DNA from 2 places in the Paenibacillus sp. EKM301P genome. Region 2 is predicted to be linked to the other one. Evidence: riboswitches for the same ligand, from Rfam matches in the RefSeq annotation. Region 2 holds a riboswitch; the other holds the start of a gene.

Region 1 (10,065 bases), on a different contig from region 2:
CCTCGTTCAGATTTTGTCCCTTCCTGTGACGTTTCACGCGGAAGATACCACTCAATCCCTTCAGTTTACTTCGGGATCTTCACTTATGCTTCATGCTGATGTTACTTCGTTAGAAACGGATTCTCACGGTCTGGAACATCATTCCAAACCAGCGGTGCGCAAATCCTCCCCATTACTGCATCTGGTGATCGCTGCGACTAAATCACTTCCCTTTGTCATTCTGATAGCGCTTGTGCTGCTAATGAGCATCCCTAAGCTACGTCTGCCTTTTATACCTGTCATCTGTAAGCTAAAGAAGCAATTGTTCTTGTTCCCCATCAAATTTACCTCTAGTTATGTGGCTTAACCTCCTTTTAGCATGCATATCACCACATTTGCATGTCTCTTTGCTAACTTTTCCTATTCATCTACTGCGTAAAATTTAATTTTCCATTTTTTATTTAAAATTTAATGCAATCTAATTTTTCATATCACTTCCAAAGTATGTGATTTATTTCCCATATCATTCACTTAAATAAACGTATTATACAGGAGGCTTTATAAATGGATATTCGAGAGTCTATTTTGCCAGGAATCGGAATTAAGTATCGAATTGATGCGGAGAGTGGCGACCGAATTGTCATTATTATTCATGATGACGGCAGACGTGAGCTATATCACTTTGATTACGAGGATCTGGAACAAAGCATTTCTATGACAACCCTGAATGATCAGGAAGCACGATTAATAGCCTCCATCATCGGTGGTATGACTTATAAGCCCAAGCAGCTCGAAAGTGTAGAGATGACATTTGACGATTTTATTATCGAATGGTACAGAGTGGAATCCCACTATGCAAGTATAGGCAAATCCATTGGGGAGCTTGATGTAAGGCAAAATTCGGGTGCCACGGTTATCGCCATTGTGGAGAAAAAGGGAAAAAAATATGTAAATCCTGGCCCTGAAGTGATTATTAGCGATGATGCCACTGTAGTTGTTGTTGGAGAACGTGACCAGCAGAAACGCTTTAAACAAATCCTTATGAACGGAAGCGGGTGATTGGATGGATCATCTGGTATTTGAGGTTGGATTGGCTATTGCTCTAATCGCTGCAGCGGGGCTGATATCCTCCAAACTGCGCTTCTCGGTCATCCCTTTTTATATTCTGATCGGAATGGCAGTTGGACCTCATGCGATGGAGCTATGGCATTTTGATTTTCGGTTTATCGAAAGCGCCCCGTTTATTGATTTTATGGGGAGAATCGGAGTGCTGTTTCTTCTCTTCTACCTAGGGCTGGAGTTCTCAGTAGGTCGGTTGATTAAATCAGGTCGTTCCATTGCTGTGGGCGGTACCATTTATATTGGCATCAATTTTACACTGGGGCTGGCTCTCGGCTTCCTGAGCGGCTTTCCTGTAGCCGAGACACTAGTTATTGCCGGAATTACGACAATATCATCCAGTGCGATTGCAGCCAAGGTGCTAGTCGATCTCAAGCGTACCGCTAATGCTGAAACAGAAATGATTTTAGGTATTATTATGTTTGAGGATGTTTTCCTCGCCGTCTACATCTCCATCCTCTCCGGATTGGTTCTTAGCGACTCTTCCTCGCTCGGGGGTGTACTGCTATCGGCACTCATCGCACTTGGCTTTATGCTTGCAGTTATTATTATCGGTCGAAAGGCCGTCCCTCTGCTAAATCGGATTCTCCGTATCCGCTCCAATGAGGTATTCGGCCTCGTTGTTTTTGGCTCACTGTTTCTGGTGGCTGGTTTTTCAGAAACGATCCATGTAGCAGAAGCTATTGGAGCCCTGCTGGTCGGTCTGGTACTGGCCGAAACGGAACACGCCAAACGGATTGAGCATTTAATTGTTCCTTTCCGCGATTTCTTTGGTGCCCTGTTCTTCTTCAGTTTCGGACTGTCCATTGATCCGCTGTCTCTAGGAGGTAACGCCATATGGCTTGCGCTGGCAGCAGTCCTTCTCACACTACTTGGTAACATTTGGGCGGGTATGCTGGCTGGGCGTACAGCGTCCCTATCTCCCAAAGCATCCGCAAATATCGGTTTGACTATTGTGGCGCGAGGCGAATTTTCGATCATCATGGCCAACTTGGGTAAAGAAGGCGGTTTGCTTGATATTGTTCAACCTTTTGCAGCCATCTATGTACTCATACTGGCCATTCTTGGACCGCTTCTGACAAAGCAGTCAAAGCCTATCTTTAATATGCTAAACAAAATATTCAAATTTAAGGACCCTCGCTTACGAAAGGAAGAAAGCAAATCGGCGTAACTGTAAAAGCTGGATACGACAATCCATAGGAGGGAAGGCTATGCCGCACGTTGTAAAACATGCCGAAACTTTATGAGGCGGCTTGTGAAGCCCGCTTCAGGAGATGCGAGCAGGTTCCCTGTCTTTTATACGGTAATTGGCGGAATTACGGCATCCGTCGGTCTGGAATTGTTTTTACATCCGCATGATATGATCGCTGGAGGCGTTACGGGAATCTCCAGACTCATGTCGCTTTATACACAGGAGCATTTTGGGTTACTGCTATTCATTTTAAACTTGCCACTAATGCTGCTGTATTCTTTGTCTACTCACAAACCCATGCTGCTTCGCGCACTCCCCGGCTTGTTTGCCTTTTCAGGCTCAGCCATCATTCTCTCGCCTTTTCCGGCAGTGAGTGGCCATCCGGTCGTATGCGCTTTGGGAGGCGGAATCTGTATTGGGCTTGGGGCAGCGCTGACAGCTCGTCACGGAGGGTTGCTTGATTCATTAGGACTCAGCGAATCTGACGATGGCCGTCCATCCACTTTGTTGCTAATTCATCGGAAAATTCCGTTAATACAGATCGTAATGTTGTGTAATGGCCTGCTGCTCATTACGGCTGGTTTTGTGTTAGGCTGGGAGCCAGCCCTCTATTCCGCCTTATCCTGTCTCGCTGCCTATGAAACGACTCGGCTGATGTTTACTGGTCTGAGACGCATGGTCTGTGTTGTCAGCAAAAAACAGCCAACTGTCGAAGATGCCATATATCGCAGGTTGCGTTTACACAGCACACCTATTGAAGGTTCTGCCGCCCAGATAAAGGGCAAGATTAAAAGCGAATCAGATAAAAAAGAACAAATGGTCATCATTTACAGTGTTCATCTTTTGGATTTGCAGCGCTTTAAGGCGGCCATCCAAATGGCAGACCCACAGGCTGAGATCATGTATATGAAGCGATGGGAAACGTAGCAAAGCCCAAATATATTAACCATAATAGAAAAAAGATTAAAGATATTGTAGTATTCACTCTTCCGCACAAAAACGCTTATCTTCACTATCCTTGTACATAGGATAGTGAAAGATAAGCGTTTTATAATGTACGATATTAGCTGATATTAATTTTGCATAATAAAGTCATGCTCAATACTGCTGGCACTGTCAAAAGTACGAATAATATCATAACGGGTATTGCGCTGTGCCGGAATGTGACCCGTCTCACGGATCAACTGTAAAATGGATTCGATGTTAACCTTATACGTTGCGCCTGCAGCGGAAACTACATTTTCCTCAATCATGGTGCTGCCAAAATCATCACAACCGTAGTACAGTGATTTTTTACCGATTTCCGGTCCCATCGTTACCCATGAAGACTGGATATGCTTGATGTTATCCAAAACAAGACGACTGATCGCTACAGTCTTCAAATATTCCTCTGGCGTCTGGCGTTCTTTCTTCAAATTAGTGTTGTCTGGTTGGAAGGTCCAAGGAATAAAGGCCAGAAATCCTTCAGAATTATATTTGTTTTCAATGCATTCGTCCTGAGCATCACGGACACGCAGCAAATGCAGCGCACGCTCCTCCATCAGCTCGCCAAATCCGATTACCATGGTAGCCGTTGTGTTCATCCCAACCTTGTGAGCTGTTTGCATGACATCCATCCAATCACGCCAGGAGCCTTTGAGACGGCTAATTTTGCGGCGTGTACGGTCATCCAAAATTTCTCCGCCTCCACCCGGCAGCGAATCCAATCCAGCTTCATGAATGGCTCGGATCGTTTCCTCCATGGATAGGCCGGATTTTTCCTTCATTTTGTGAATTTCAGCTGGTGAGAAGGAGTGCATTGTAATATCTGGAAAACGTTCCTTAATAGCTTTCAGCAAATCGGTATAATAGCTGAACGGCAGGTTTGGATTTACACCGCCTTGCATTAAGATTTCGGTGCCACCTACATCCTGCGTTTCCTTAATTTTTTGGAAAATCACCTCATCCGGCAAAACATAACCTTCATCGGAACCCGGTCTGCGGTAAAAAGCGCAAAAGCGGCAGTATACGTCACACACGTTCGTATAGTTAATATTTCGTCCGATGACGAAGGTTTTTATGGGATCGGGATGCATGCGATTCATGACTTTATTCGCCGCATGACCTATTTTTTCAACCTCGTCTGATTCGAACAAAGCAACGGTATCCTCTAAATTCAGGCGTTCGCCGCGCAGGGCTTTATCTAAAATATGGTCGATTACACTCATGGTGTATCCTCCTTCGCTGTCACAGGGCGACGAAATGAAAGACAGGACTTATGAACGAGAATGCTTTCACAAACCTGCGTTCGAACCCTGCCGTAATGTATGTTCATGACTAGCCTTGTATGTTGTCTGTGCTATTTAGCATAGTAAAACCTAATGATAATACTAACATATCTTTTGGTAAGGAACCATACTTAGACTGAAAAGTGCCTTTTTTCACACTGTCTATCATGTCTTTCATATAGAAAACAGCAAGTCTCCTGAATACCGGAAACCTGCTGCTTAGGGCTGTACCTATTTGCTTCCTTCGTATAACGTTGAGATGCTATGGGCGTCTAACATTCTAGCTCAGCGCCTCATCCAGATCACGGATCAGGTCATCAATGTCCTCCAGACCTACGGAGAAACGAAGTAGTCCGTCTGTAATCCCGCGCTCCAACCGTACACTTTGCGGCATTGCCGCATGTGACATCATTGCTGGGTACGACAAAATACTTTCCACAGCTCCCAGACTCACCGCCACAATGGGAATACGTACGCGACTGAGGACCTCTTTTGCACGTTCACCCGAACCCACATCAAACGATATCACTGCACCATAACCGCTCGATTGACTCTCATGAATCACACGCCCTGGATGATTTTCCAGGCCCGGATAGTATACCGCTTCAATGTCATTGCGCTCGTTTAGCCAATTGGCAAGCTTAGCTGCACTTTTTTCGCTGTGAGCCATACGCGCCTCCAGTGTCTTCATACCACGCATGAGCAGCCAAGACTCTTGCGGTGCCAGCACAGTACCTAATCCATTTTGAAGCTGCTTGATTTGTCTCCCCAACGATTCGGTACGAGCTACCGCAAGCCCTGCCAGTACGTCGCTGTGTCCACCCAAAAACTTGGTCGCACTGTGCAATACAATATCGACTCCCTGCTCAATCGGACGTTGATAATAAGGTGTCATAAAAGTATTATCCAACAACGTCAAAAGTCCATTATCCCTAGCCCAAGAGGTTATTCCAGCTACATTGGTAATTTTGAGGGTCGGATTAGATGGGGTTTCCATATACACAGCCCTTGTATTTTCCTGCAACGCCTCTTTCACAAGGTTGAGATCCGTCATGTCAACGAAGGTCGTTTCGATATTCATCCGTTTCAAGATGGAGGTCAGCAGTCGATATGTTCCTCCATATACGTCCTCCGAAACAATGACATGATCACCAGCGGATAAGAGCATAAATGTAGTGGAGATAGCAGCCATACCTGATGCAAAGGCAAAACCACAAGCTCCACCTTCTAATAAGGCGATATAATCTTCCAATGCTTGTCGTGTCGGATTACCTGATCGGCTATAATCATGCTGTGGAGGATTAAAAATATCATGATGGTGAAAGGTCGAAGCTTGATAGATCGGGACACTTGATGCCCCTGTAACACTATCAATTTCAGAGCCAAAATGCAGCAGCTTGGTTGCGAATTTCCGCCCTTTGTCCAGATCCTCTCCGATCTTCCTCGCATCCTCTATCATTGCTGCTCCCCTCCTTCTACTTCTTGACGTGCCGCTTCCAGTGCCGAACGCAAATCTTCAATCAGGTCATCTGTATGCTCGATACCTACGGAGAAACGAAGCAACCTGTCATCTACCCCGACTGCATCCCGAATTTCTGCCGGTATGTCCGCATGTGTCTGCACAGCAGGATAGGTCATTAGCGATTCCACACCGCCTAGACTTTCGGCAAACGCAATAAGCTTAATATGACGAAGCAAAGGCTCCACATAGCGAGCATCCTTTACTTTGAAAGAGAAAATACCCGTGTTTCCGCTGGATTGTTTATTTTGTATCTCACGACCTGGATGGCCCTCAAGCGCCGGGTAAAATACTTCCGCCACTGCTGGATGCGTCAGTAAATAATTAGACAACACCGTAGCATTATGCTCATGTCGATCCATACGTAGCGCTAACGTCTTCATCCCCTTCATCAACTGATAGCAGTCGCTTGGGGAAAGCACGGCCCCTATGGAATTGTGCAGGAAGGAAATTTCAGCTGACAGCTCTTTTCCTTTGCTTACAATCAACCCTGCCAGCACATCGTTGTGTCCGCCCAAATATTTGGTTGCGCTATGTACCACAATATCCGCACCAAGTTCCAATGGCCGCTGGAAATATGGTGTTAGCAGCGTATTATCTACAATAGTAAGCAACTCATGTTGTGATGCCCATGTAGCCACCGCTTGAATATCAGTAATCATCATTAACGGATTGGTAGGCGTTTCTATGAATACGGCTTTGGTATTCGGTCGACATGACTGTTGGAGTGCTTCGAGATCGTTTGTATCCACATAAGTTGCGGTCACACCAAATTTGGATAAAATACGCTCTAGCAAACGATAGGTCCCGCCATAAAGATCCAGCGATACAATGAGGTGGTCTCCCTGTCCAAACAAAGCAAATACCGTTTGCAGCGCTGCCATACCTGAGCTGCAAGCAAAGCCTGCATCACCAGATTCAAGTGCAGCAGCAGCCTCTTCCAGTACCTTTCGCGTGGGATTAATCGTCCGAATGTAATCAAACCCTGTGCTTTGACCCAGACGGGGATGGCGGAACGCCGTAGATTGGTAAATCGGGTAATTAACAGCCCCGGTTACTGGCTCCTCTACTGAACCGATTTGTGCCAATCTGCTTTCGATTCTCCACTGCTTAACACTCATATGAATCCTCCTGTTCACTTCCATAGTAGGTGCTATAACATATGCTGCAAAAATGGATGTCCAAGACTATACTGCTGCGCTACTGCAAGGTGGTACTGTATAAGGGTAAACTACAAGCCCATTTTTAAATCTGAGGTCCGATATCATAAGGTGTTTCTTGGTATACATAATAGTTAAGCCAATTTGAAAATAATAAATTGGCATGAGCCCGCCAGATCGAGGGCGGTATGCGTCCAGGATCATCATTAGGATAATAATTTTTGGGGACGTCAATATCCAGTCCTTTGGCTATATCGCGATCGTATTCCCATTTCAGCGAAAGTGGGTCATATTCAGAATGCCCTGTTACAAAAATTTGTTTACCATCAAGCGTGGCTACCAGGTACACTCCAGCTTCCTCGGATTCGGATAAAACTTCTAATTCGGCAATATGGTCAATATCTTCCCGCCGAACCTCGGTATGCCGAGAGTGGGGAGCATAAAACAGTTCATCAAAGCCGCGTAGCAGTTTCACTTTAGGTTTAATAACGGTGTGTGGGAATACTCCAAAGCATTTGGTATCGAGCCCGTATTTCGGAACATTGAAATGATGGTATAAGCCTGCCTGTGAGGCCCAACAGATATGCATGGTCGAAGTAACATTTGTTTTCGTCCACTCAAAGATTTGCCGGATCTCCTCCCAGTAGGTCACATCCTCAAACTCAAGTTGTTCTACGGGGGCTCCTGTAATAATCATGCCGTCAAAACGACTGTTCTTGATCTCATCAAACGTTTTATAAAACATGTTCAAATATTCTTGCGATGTATTTTTAGATACATGTGACTTCATATGCACCAACGTGACATCCACTTGTAACGGCGTATTGCCGACCAGACGCAACAGTTGGGTTTCCGTTGTTTCCTTCGTAGGCATCAAATTCAAAATGGCGATGCGCAACGGACGAATATCCTGATGATAAGCCAGGCTTTCGTCCATTACGAAAATATTTTCGCCCTCCAGTACTTCCTTAGCAGGCAGTGTATCTGGAATTTTAATCGGCATGTAAACTCACTCCTTGATCGGTAAGTTGTGCGAAAATCGTCTGGTAGAGATGCCGGGCATATAATAAAAAGACCTTTCTCGGTTAGAGAAAGGTCATATTTGTATCCATATGCGCCTCTCTCATCTGTCAGGGCTACGCTTCTTTGTACAAAGCGCGAGTCCTGCAAGAATTAGCACCGTGCGATAAAATCGCCGGTTGCCGGGTATCATCGGGCTAGTCCCTCCACCTGCTCTTGATAAGATTTCGCTATATTCATTTTGGGTTCACAAAGTTCTTGTTGTTCACTTTAATGCATCGGCTGGGCTTCGTCAAGATGGACTTGTAAATTTGTGCCCTGCATTCACATTTTGTCTACCTTTTCCATAGGTTAAATCATATGCCCCCTTTCGCAGAAGCTCATATGACTGCTGTTGATTTAGCCCATGATTTTGCCCTTGAAAGGCCGTAGGCCGAGCGTTATACTATACAAGTGCTAATAGGCAAAAATACGGTGCAACAGTGTAGATTAGAGTGTTTTCTTCGATACTGTGGCAACCTAAAAAAGAACATTTGTGAGGTGAATCCGGAATGGAAGGCGACCCGAGTCCGAATAGGCGGCGATCCCTGAACAACAGCATAGGAATGACTTCAGCTTGCCGAAAGACGGGACGCCAGGCTCCGCATGCTCCAAAAGCCTTCTGCTTTTGATGGTATGCACGCTTACCCGCACCGGCTAACTGGCTAACTGAGTCCATTCCTTATGCTTAAGGTAAACGTATTTCCGTTACGACGGAGCATAAGGAGTGACATATATGAAAATCCGTTTGGTTAACAACGGGGTTTTTACCCCTGTCGAAGAAATTGAAATGGCGCTCACTGCACCGGCAGAAGGCTTTTATTGGATTGATGCCGATGTCGAGGATCTGACAGTGCTTCAGCCCTTATTTTCTATGCATGATCTTGCAGTAGAAGACTGTTTGAGTGAAGAAGAACAGCGTCCAAAGATTGAAATTTATGAAAGCCATTATTTTATCGTTGTAAATAGTATTCGTTTTGATGATGAAGAAATATTTTTGCGTGCTTTGAACATTTTTCTCGGCCGCCATTTTATCATTACGGTGACCAAGCAGAAAATCAATGAGCTTCGTACTCTCAAGCCTATGCTGTGGGAGCAGGAAGTTAGCCAGCCTGACCGTTTTATGTATCTGTTGGTCGATTTGATCGTTGATAACTATTTTCTGGTTGGTGACCGGATTGAAGTTCGTATTGAAAAGCTGGAAGAAGACATTCTAATGCATACGAAAAAGTCGCACTTGAACGAAATCATCGGATTGCGCAGTGAGATTCTATGGCTAAAAAAAGTGCTCGGCCCGCAAAAGGAAGTCATCAATACCCTGAACAAACGGGATTTGCGGCTTATCGACGATCAACTACAAAAATATTTTAGCGACATTTATGAAAATGCTGTGAAAATTTCGGAGACTTTCGAAACTTATCGCGACTTGATGGGGAACCTTAGAGAAGCTTATCAGTCAAGTATCGCCAACCGTGCTAATGAAATCATGCGTGTGTTTACCGCCATTACAACCGTATTTATGCCGTTGACGGTCATTACCGGAATATATGGGATGAACTTTGATAATATGCCTGAGCTTCATACACGTTATGGTTATTTTGTCGTCATTGGGATTATGGTGGCACTAGGTGTCAGTATGTTCTGTATTTTCCGCAAGAAGGATTGGGTTTGAATTATTTGGTTTTCAAGCTTGGTCATCAAAAGCAGCAGCCGAGTCCTATGAGGAACTCGCTGCTGCTTTTTTTATGCTGCACCTTATTTGTACTTTAG
Region 2 (10,065 bases):
GGGCATATTAAGAGAAGAGGGACGCGTAGCGGGTCCGTTCACCAGCATTAATGCTTCAGCTTCATTCATGGCGGCTTGTGCCGAATGATAATCCCACGGCAGTTCACGTAAGGGATAGCGTAATTTACGGGATTCGGTCCAGGCCGCACGTTTGCCCTCCCATGCCTCCTCCGCAACACGCGGAACGGAGCTCAGTAGCTTGAGCCCTCCCTGAAGCTGTCGAGATGCCACATGGAGCCATTCGGTGAGAGACATGTTTAAATAACCTCCTTTCAAGTGCAGGCATCCCCGTATTCCACTAAGTATGTTGGGTATGCTGTTAGAATGTCGTCGCTTATGTGGATTCTTAAGTATATCTTTAGTATGCCTCAATGAGAGGGCTTCCAATCGGCATGTGAGCATAATAGGGGTGTGTGCAAAAGCTTCACTTGGCGTTACAATAGAAACTACAGGATTTCCTGCATAAAAGAAGTTCAAGGAGGAATTATGTATGCAAAAAATCGTCTCTCATGAAGACTTTAATAAGGCAATATCCACTTCAGGTGTAACGGTAGCTGTGTTTAAGGCGGACTGGTGCGGGGATTGTCATTTTATTGATCCGTTCATGCCTGATGTGGAACAACAATATGCAGACAAGCTTACATTAATTGAGATTGATGTAGAGCAGGCCGAAAGTGTCAGTCAAGAGCAAAATGTTCTAGGGATTCCCAGCTTTATCGCTTACAGTGAAGGGCGAGAACTGGTACGTCTGGTGAACAGGCTGCGTAAATCCCGCGAGGAAATCGAGCAGTTTTTGGACCGGGCTGTAGAAGTCCATGCTAACTTGGCAAAATAAATGATAAAGGTATGTATGAGGGCTCCGAAGGGAAACCTAATCATCACGATATACAGAAAGCCGCTTCCTTCCGAAGGAGGCGGCTTTCTTACGGACACGTTCACATTTTGTCAACAAAGCTCGTATGTCAAGGAACGATATATCAGTTATAATTACTTTAAGTGATCATTTCACAACATCTAAAGTGAATAAATATTATATTTGGAAGGATACGGGTGAATTCATTGAATAACAAAATCAGAATACTAAAATGGCTGGCACTCGTAACATGCATTGTCATGTTTTTGGCTACCTTCGGTGGAGGTGTCGTGACGCGAACGGATTCGGGTCTCGGCTGTGGACGAGAATTCCCGCTTTGTAATGGTAAGCTGGTTCCGGCACATACCATCGCATCCCTTATTGAGTTCTCTCATCGCTCCGTCAGTGCCATGGCTGGAATTCTTTCTATTGCCTCGTTTGTCGGCTTTTTGCTGTTTATGAAGCATCGGAAGGATTTACAGCTATTCTCGTTGCTCACGTTATTGTTTGTTATCATACAAGGTGCGATGGGGGCGTTGGCTGTCATCTTCTCCCAATCGGCTGCAGTCATGGGACTGCATTTTGGCTTTGCGCTTATCGCTTTTGCCAGTGCGACTATGATGACGCTGGGAGCCTGGCAGGAGCATGCGGATTCACGCTACACTCCACGTCTGATTCCTGGGCGTGTCAGTCGGGGCTATCGTAACTTTATATGGCTATCAACGATCTATACCTATATTGCTGTTTATTCAGGAGCGTTGCTTAGTCATTCGGTCATCCAGAAGGTTGTAAATATTGGGGGCTTCATATCTCCACTGCTGCTTCATCAGATTTCAGCCGGACTGCTGTTCGTCATTATTTTGGCTGTGGGTCACTACTCGTACCGTTATCACCCGAATCACCGGGATATTCGTACCCTAGGTGTCGTATCGGTCGTATTGATCATTCTTCAAGTAGTGATTGGCATTATCTTGCTGTACGTCAACAGACCTGAAATTTACATGTTTATCGTGCTGGGACATATGCTGGTGATTGCATCGTTGTTCTCCGTTTTGGCTTATCTGAGCTATCGTGTATGGCAATTGTCACCGGACCGCAAGCTTGTTCCGACCCAAGCACAGCGTACCTAAGCGTTTCGTAGATCATTATAAAACGTATTTTGCCCAAGAGGCGTTGAAACACGTATAATAACATCATAAGAAACAAACCAGGCCCACGAGTTTCTCGAGGGCTTGATTTGCTTAGGAGGAATCATCCAGTTGATCTACCAGAATTTGCGCCAATTTATTGAAGCGCTGCGAAAAGAAAATGATCTTAAAATTATAGAAGCACCTGTCGATCCTTATTTGGAGTTGGCTGAGATCCACCGAAGAGTCATTGAGGAAGAGGGCCCGGCACTGCTGTTTACCAATGTCAAAGGAACCCCGTTTCCTGTAGCCAGTAATTTGTTCGGCACGAATCGCCGTGTGGACATGGCTTTTGGCCCTCGTCCAGAGCAACTGATGGATGCAATTGTAGGTGCGACCAAGACGCTGCTTCCACCTACACCCAAAGCGTTGTGGAATGAACGTGGCCTGATTAAGGACATGCTAAAAGTAGGACTAAAAACAGTATCTCATAACGAAGCTCCTGTATTGGGCGTTCGCCGTACGGATGCTCCGCTGGCTCCGCTGCCTAGAGTAACCAGTTGGCACGAGGATGGAGGACCGTTCATTACGCTTCCGCTCGTGTATACCGAAAAGCCAGGCCATTCCAAGGACCATAATTTGGGGATGTATCGCATCCAGATTTATGATGATCAGACGACAGGGATTCATTGGCAAATCCATAAAGGCGGCGGCTTCCATTATCATGAGGCAGAGCTGCGTAATGAGCCGTTGCCTACGACGATCATCATCGGTGGCCCGCCTGCTCTGATTGCGTCTGCCATTGCTCCTGCCCCGGAAAACTTGCCAGAGCTGTTGCTGGCTTCTCTGATTATGGGGGGCAAGCTGCCCATGACAGAAGACCCGCTTGGAGGCCATCGCATTCCGGCAGAAGCCGAGTTTGCGATCAGCGGCTATGTGCCGCCTCATGAACGTCGCCCGGAAGGGCCGTTTGGCGATCATTTTGGCTATTACTCATTACAACATGATTTCCCTGTGTTTCATGTCAAACATATGCATCACCGCAAAGATGCCATTTATCCGGCAACCATTGTAGGTAAGCCACGGCAGGAAGACTACTATCTCGGCGAATTTTTGCAACGTCTGTTGTCGCCCGCCTATCCGCTTGTGATGCCTTCTGTCAAGTCGTTATGGGCATATGCAGAAACAGGTGTACATGCGCTGGCAGCGGCAGTCGTACGTGAAAGCTACTCCCGTGAAGCGCTGGTATCCGGCTTTACCATTCTGGGTCAAGGTCAATTGTCGTTGACCAAATTCCTGATGCTGACGGATCGGGTGATCGATTTATCCGACTTTAACCTGTTGCTAGAAACCATTTTGGAGCGATTTAATCCAGCCAGAGATTTGTTTATTTTTAACCATACGTCTCACGATACACTCGATTACACGGGCCGCAAGCTGAATCACGGCAGCAAGGCGATTCTGATGGGGGTAGGCGAGCCTGTGCGTGAATTGCCTCGCGTTTATGAAGGCGGCGATCTGCCGGGAATTCGTGAAATCGAACCCTATTGCGGAGGTTGCCTCGTTATATCCGGCTCGTCCTTTGAGCAGGAGCCTGAACTCGCTGCGCGTGTATTGGAGCGATTAGCTGCGGGTGAGCAAGAGTGGCCGCTTGTCTTTATCGTGGACGATGCCAAAGAAGTTGTTCGCTCCCAAGCCTCGTTCCTGTGGACGGTATTCACACGCTTTAACCCGGCTACAGATATGTACGCCGACAGCGAAGTACGTTTGCATCACCTGAACTATAAGCTGCCGATTATAGTGGATGCACGTATGAAGCCAGGCTACCCTGATGAGGTGCTACCGCGTGAGGATATAGTTAAGCTTGTAGATCAACGGTGGACGAGTTATTTCGCTTGACGCCTATTCAAGCATCTAACAGCCGGATTTTACAGATATGAAGGAGGCGTGAAGCATGATACGCAAGCTGTTGGGCGAGCCCCCACGTGAAAATCATGGCGTCCTGCTGGATGCCATGAATAGCATGTCAGACATGTTACATTTGCTGGAACGGCAAATTCAGGCCAGTGGTGATCCTACCCATGACTTTCGGAAGGCGGATATTTTAACACGTGGTCTGATGTCGTCTTTGGATGAACTGGAGCAGAGCCATCATGCTGCCGCCTTTTTCCGTATGAAAGTGAAAGCCGGATACGCTGAAGATATGAGCAAGGATGAAAAATCCGATTATGCTTTGTATGTTTTCTTTTATAAGGATGGGTTTGTGCGGGTATTCTCTATTTTGGATAAGCTTGGTAATTGGATGAATGATTTGTATGATTTAAAAACAGGGCAGTATAAGGCGCATTATTCGTATTTTACCGTGTTGAGACAGCTCAAGTATCTCAAAATGCATCCTGTATTGACTGATAATTTAAATGATATCAAGGACACATACAACGATGCCATCAATCGCCTGCGTAAGCGTCGAAATACGGAAATACACTATATGAACACGGAAATGCAGGATGATCTCTGGCAACGTCACCGTGCTTTATATGGCAAAATCCAACTGGAGGACCTTGATCACCATCTGGAAGATTTGCAGCAGGGCTTGGAAATGGTATGCCAGTCGCTATCAAACGCATTTTCTTATACTGCGAAACAATGGGAGAACCGGGCAGTGCGCCCATAATTATGACAGAAAATATCCTTTGACAAAGCAATGTAAACTATCTATACTGAAACCTAGTTTCAGAAAAATGCTTGAATTATTTTTTTTATATAAACTTAACGGACAGCTAAAGCTGGAGTTTAACATATTTTTCTTATCCAGAGAGGTGGAGGGACTGGCCCGATGAAGCCCGGCAACCCGTTCTTTCCCGGTGTAATGCACCGGGAGGGAACATATGGTGCTAATTCCTACAAAACCGCTAGAGTTATAGCGATTTTGGCAGATGAGAAAAGGTTCGCAAGGTGGGGCCCTTTTCATTCTGTGAAAGGGGCTCTTTTTTGTATAAATAAATAGTGATTTTATACAATCCCGAGAGATGACAACTGGTTAACAGGGTAAGAAAGAAGTGAAGGAGGTCGCAGCACGTTGATAGAGCTTAAGCAATTAACCAAGCATTATGGTAAAGGTAACCGACGCGTTAATGCGTTGTCCGGGTTGAACCTTTCTATAAAGCGTGGAGAAATATTCGGGGTGATTGGTCATTCCGGGGCGGGCAAAAGTACGTTGATCCGCTGTATTAATTTATTGGAACGCCCTACTTCAGGCGAAGTATGGGTAGATGGGGTTAACCTTGTGACTGTGAGTCAAGCCCAGTTACAGAAGCAACGCCGAAAAATCGGAATGATTTTTCAACATTTTAATTTGTTGTCTTCGGCGACAGTGTATGACAACATTGCATTTCCATTGCGGCTGGTAAATACCCCAAAGCAGGAGCTAGACAAGAAAGTTCGCGAGCTGCTGGAATTGGTGGGACTGAAAGAACACAGTGGAAAATATCCGTCACAGCTCTCAGGTGGACAGAAGCAGCGGGTAGGGATTGCACGGGCACTGGCTAGTGATCCGCATGTGCTGCTGTGTGACGAAGCGACGTCTGCGCTTGATCCGCAGACGACAGGGTCTATCCTGAAATTGCTGTTGGATATTAACCAGCGCTTTAATTTGACTATCGTATTGATTACTCATGAGATGCATGTCATTCAAAGTATATGTGATCGAGTTGGCGTCATTCATGAGGGCGATATCGTGGAGCAAGGTCCGGTGGCGGAAGTGTTTTTGAAGCCACAGCATCAGGTGACTAAGGATTTTATCCAGCGGGAGGCAGAACATCCTGAGGAATTACAAGCAGCGATTGCAGCAGCAGGTAGCGGCGAATCGGCACAGGTGGTACGTATCTCCTTCTTGGGCAGTAAAACTTATGATGCAATTCTATCGCGTACGGCTCGAAGTACAGGTGTTGATTTTGCAATCTTACAGGGCACCATCTCTACGATTAAAAACGTACCGTATGGACAGCTGATCGTTCGTTTTGAAGGAAACCATTCAGATATAGAACATACGCTGCGCGAAGTGTCAGGGCAAGGACTCGATGTGGAGGTGATCGGACAATGAGCGAACTTGATTTTTCGCAAGTGAGTTGGGAAGAGCTAGGGAATTCTACTCTGGAAACCCTTCAGATGCTCGGGGCATCTGCATTGTTCACCCTCGTTATTGGTTTGCCGCTCGGTATATTGTTGTTTCTGGCAAGCCGTTCCTCGTTGACTCTGATGAAGGTGATATACGTTGTATTATCTTTCGTCGTTAACATTTTGCGTTCCGTACCATTTATCATCTTGATCGTCGCACTTATTCCTTTTACACGATCGTTGGTAGGTACCTCGACCGGGGTGCTGGGAACCATTCCGCCATTGGTTATCGGGGCTGCTCCTTTCTTCGCACGTCTTGTCGAAACGTCACTACGTGAAGTGGACAAGGGTGTCATTGAAGCTGCACAAGCGATGGGGGCTTCGACAGGACAAATTATCCGGCGTGTGCTGTTACGTGAGGCACTGCCGGGCCTGCTCGCCGCATTAACCATTACCGTCGTTACACTCGTATCCTACACGGCAATGTCCGGTATGATCGGAGGCGGTGGACTGGGTACGCTGGCTATCAACTACGGCTATTATCGTTACGAAACGGCTGTAATGATTGTTGCGGTCGTGCTAATGGTCGTATTGGTACAACTGCTGCAAATGGCAGGAGATCGCCTCGTGCGGCATTATACTCGAAAATAGGGAAAACATATAGATATCCTTATTGATCAGGACGTCTGATCCTGAATATTACAAATTATTGGAGGGGTAACAACATGAAGAAATGGGTATTGGCTGTATTGAGCTTGACATTAATTGCGGTACTGGCTGCTTGCGGTACAAAGAGCACAACATCGGATACAAACAATGCGGCCGAAAATACAGGCGGGTCACCCCGTGAAGTCGAACTGAAAGTTGGAGCTTCTCCTGTGCCTCATGCGGAAATTTTGGAAGCAATCAAGCCTCAGTTGGAAAAAGAAGGGGTTCGTCTTCAAGTCGTTCAGTTTAACGACTATGTACAGCCGAACGTGCAATTGTTTGACAAGCAACTGGATGCTAACTTTTATCAACATGTACCTTACCTGAATGTGATGAATAAAGAGCGTAAAATGGATCTGGTTTCTGTTGGCGCGGTTCATCTGGAACCATTCGGTATCTACTCTCAAAAATATAAAAAGCTTGATGAACTTCCAGACGGTGCAACAGTAGCCATTCCGAACGATGCAACCAATGGAGGTCGTGCATTGCTGCTGTTGGAGAAACAAGGTCTGATCAAGCTGAAAGATGCTAGCAACATTGAAGCTACTGTAAAAGATATTACTGAAAATAAGAAAAACCTGAAGTTCAAGGAACTGGAAGCAGCTATGCTGCCACGTCAGTTGCCGGAAGTGGATATTGCGTTGATCAACACGAACTACGCTTTGGAAGCCAAGCTGAATCCGACCAAGGATGCATTGGCACTGGAAGACAAAGATTCACCATATGCTAACGTACTGGTAGCACGTCCTGATAATAAAGATTCCGAAGCGATCCAAAAACTGCTTAAAGCTTTGCAATCTCCAGAAACTAAAAAATTCATTGAAGACAAATATCAAGGCGCAATTATCCCTGCATTTTAAGCAGAAACTAAGAATGCGCTGAACGTAAACCCCAGCTTCTCTTGAACAAGAGGACTGGGGTTTCTTTTTGGTTGGAGTTGTAGGGATTGCTTAAATATTTTATACTTGGGGGTGACCGTTCTCTGTGAAGAGGAGGAAAACTGTTGAGAGACAAAGTCGCACTCATAACGGGTAGTGCCAAAGGTTTAGGTAAAATGACCGCTCTGCGTCTGGCTGATGAAGGTTGTGACATTGCCCTGAATTATGTCCATAGCCAGGCTGAAGCCGAAGCGCTTAAGCGGGTAATTGAGTCTAAGGGAGTACGCTGCCTGTCTTTACAAGCAGATATCTCGGTTCAGGAAGATATCACCAGGCTGATCGGTGAAGTGCAGGATCGGCTGGGCGGAGTCGATATTATGGTGAATAATGCCGGACCGTTCATCCGGGAACGCCGTCTGTTTGCGGATTACAGTGTGGCTGAGATTCATGCCATGATACAGGGGAATCTGGTCGGTACCATGTTGCTGGATCATTTGGTATTGCCGCACATGCGTAGCCAGCAATGGGGACGTATTATTCATTTTGGCTTTGGTCATGCTGGAGAAGCAAGGGCTTGGCCGCATCGCGCCGTCTACGCAGCTGCTAAGGTGGGGCTGGTGTCTTTTACGAAGTCACTGGCTGTAGAGGAAGCTCCCCATGGCATCACGGTCAATATGATCTGTCCCGGGGATATCCGAGGAGCGAACAAGGAAAAGTCGATTGCCGATGTCATCGGCATGCAGGATACAGAGACACCGCGTGGGCGTCCAGGAAGCGGAGAGGACATTGCGCGAGTGATCGCCTATTTGTGTGAGGAGCATTCGGATTTTATAACGGGTAATATTATGGATGTGTCCGGAGGATTGGACCCCATTCGGCCAACCATATAAGATCGAGAGATCCTTTAGACGTTGTAACACAAAAAAGAGTCTTGAGCTTCGTTACCGAAGTCAAGACTCTCTGATCATTATGCATCAAGCATTAGAATACTTGTACCACTTCTTGGACGCCTTCGACTTCTTCGAGAAGAGCGCGTTCAATCCCTGCCTTCAGCGTAATTGTAGAACTTGGGCAACTGCCGCAAGCGCCTACCAGCTTCAGCTTAACGATACCATCTTCAACGTCAACCAGCTCAACGTCACCGCCATCGCGTTGCAGGAACGGACGGAGCTTATCCAGTACGTCTGCTACTTCATCATACATTTGAACGCTTTGTGCTTCGCTCATTAGAATTCAACTCCTTTCCTATACCTTATTTATTATATTACAAAGCGGGCCAAATTAAAATGCCCGTCATCCAAAGCAGGTGAAAAAAATGTTAAGACCTATTATTGAATTTTGCACCAGTAATATGCATTTTGGTACCGATGAGATTATGTCCAAACTAGAACAGAACCCGGATTATGATGTGATTGAATACGGCTGCCTAAGCAATTGCGGTCAGTGTAACGCTGAGCCTTATGCGATGGTTAATGGTGAAATTGTATCCGCAGATTCAGCAGAGCTTCTGTACGAAGTGATTCTAAACAAAATTAAAGAAGCCGAAGCATGGGACAACCTGGATTTGGATTAAAAATAGAAGTCATCGGCAAGCAGCTTCCTCTTGTAGGAAATATGTATTATTCATAGATGTAACAACAAAGAAGACCTGCTCTGGAAGCAGGTCTTCTTTGTTTGTTGAGTATCCAATTAGCCAAAATGGCGTTTGGACTTCCAGAGCACACCGCTCTTAAGCAGACGCGGCACTCGTCCACGCAAAGAGGTACTGCCCATAAAGCCATAACCAAACCCGGCCTTCTTGCCAAGTGCACCTAATGTACCACGTAGCTTTAAAGGATGCGGGTGAGGCGTTTGTCCTTTCCACAGGTCGCGTACAATGTGGGCAATCTGCTCACCTTGCACCTCTGCCGCCTGAGCGCTTGGAGAGTAAGGAAGGCTCGCACAGTCTCCGACGACGTACACTTCAGGATGATCCGGTATTTGATAATATTCATTTAGCACGATGCGACCCTGAGGGTCTTTAGGAACTGCTAAATCCTGCACAATTTTAACGGGCTGAATCCCGGCTGTCCATACAACCGCATCGGTCATAATTTGCTCGTCACGGTTGTAAATAGCCCCTGGCTCAATGCGGGAAACCGCAACATGATTTAGTGCGTTCACATGATGCTCCTTGAACCAGGCATGTACATAAGCAGACAAACGTTGCGGAAATGCTGATAGCACCCGCTCGCCCCGATCCATAATCGTAATATTCAAATCCGCGCGGCTTTCACGTAACTCCGCAGCAATCTCGACCCCACTTAGACCGCCACCTACAATATGGACATGTCCATAAGGCTTGATTTCATTCAAGCGCAGATACGTTTGGCGGGTATGATTA

The links. Region 2 has a riboswitch for S-adenosylmethionine ahead of HFD99_RS15215 (methionine ABC transporter ATP-binding protein). Riboswitches for the same ligand answer to the same signal wherever they lie in the genome.
Region 1: another riboswitch for S-adenosylmethionine. It lies ahead of metA (homoserine O-acetyltransferase MetA); the one in region 2 lies ahead of HFD99_RS15215 (methionine ABC transporter ATP-binding protein).

The regions. Positions count from the first base shown of each region.
Region 1 is NZ_JAALFM010000002.1:78,146-88,210, forward strand. Features, by position in the region: gene HFD99_RS05770 (hypothetical protein) at 1-346, shown strand, start outside; gene HFD99_RS05775 (cation:proton antiporter regulatory subunit) at 544-1,038, shown strand; gene HFD99_RS05780 (cation:proton antiporter) at 1,043-2,269, shown strand; gene HFD99_RS05785 (YitT family protein) at 2,354-3,217, shown strand; gene mqnC (cyclic dehypoxanthinyl futalosine synthase) at 3,364-4,497, opposite strand; gene HFD99_RS05795 (aminotransferase class I/II-fold pyridoxal phosphate-dependent enzyme) at 4,838-6,016, opposite strand; gene HFD99_RS05800 (PLP-dependent transferase) at 6,013-7,197, opposite strand; gene metA (homoserine O-acetyltransferase MetA) at 7,322-8,239, opposite strand; SAM riboswitch class I at 8,357-8,482, opposite strand; gene corA (magnesium/cobalt transporter CorA) at 9,032-9,967, shown strand.
Region 2 is NZ_JAALFM010000005.1:272,083-282,147, reverse strand. Features, by position in the region: gene HFD99_RS15240 (DUF2515 family protein) at 1-255, opposite strand, end outside; gene HFD99_RS15235 (thioredoxin family protein) at 491-835, shown strand; gene HFD99_RS15230 (COX15/CtaA family protein) at 1,051-1,983, shown strand; gene HFD99_RS15225 (UbiD family decarboxylase) at 2,113-3,879, shown strand; gene HFD99_RS15220 (Cthe_2314 family HEPN domain-containing protein) at 3,935-4,654, shown strand; SAM riboswitch class I at 4,785-4,923, shown strand; gene HFD99_RS15215 (methionine ABC transporter ATP-binding protein) at 5,060-6,082, shown strand; gene HFD99_RS15210 (methionine ABC transporter permease) at 6,079-6,747, shown strand; gene HFD99_RS15205 (MetQ/NlpA family ABC transporter substrate-binding protein) at 6,822-7,664, shown strand; gene HFD99_RS15200 (SDR family oxidoreductase) at 7,808-8,572, shown strand; gene HFD99_RS15195 (NifU family protein) at 8,664-8,909, opposite strand; gene HFD99_RS15190 (YuzB family protein) at 8,998-9,255, shown strand; gene HFD99_RS15185 (NAD(P)/FAD-dependent oxidoreductase) at 9,372-10,065, opposite strand, start outside.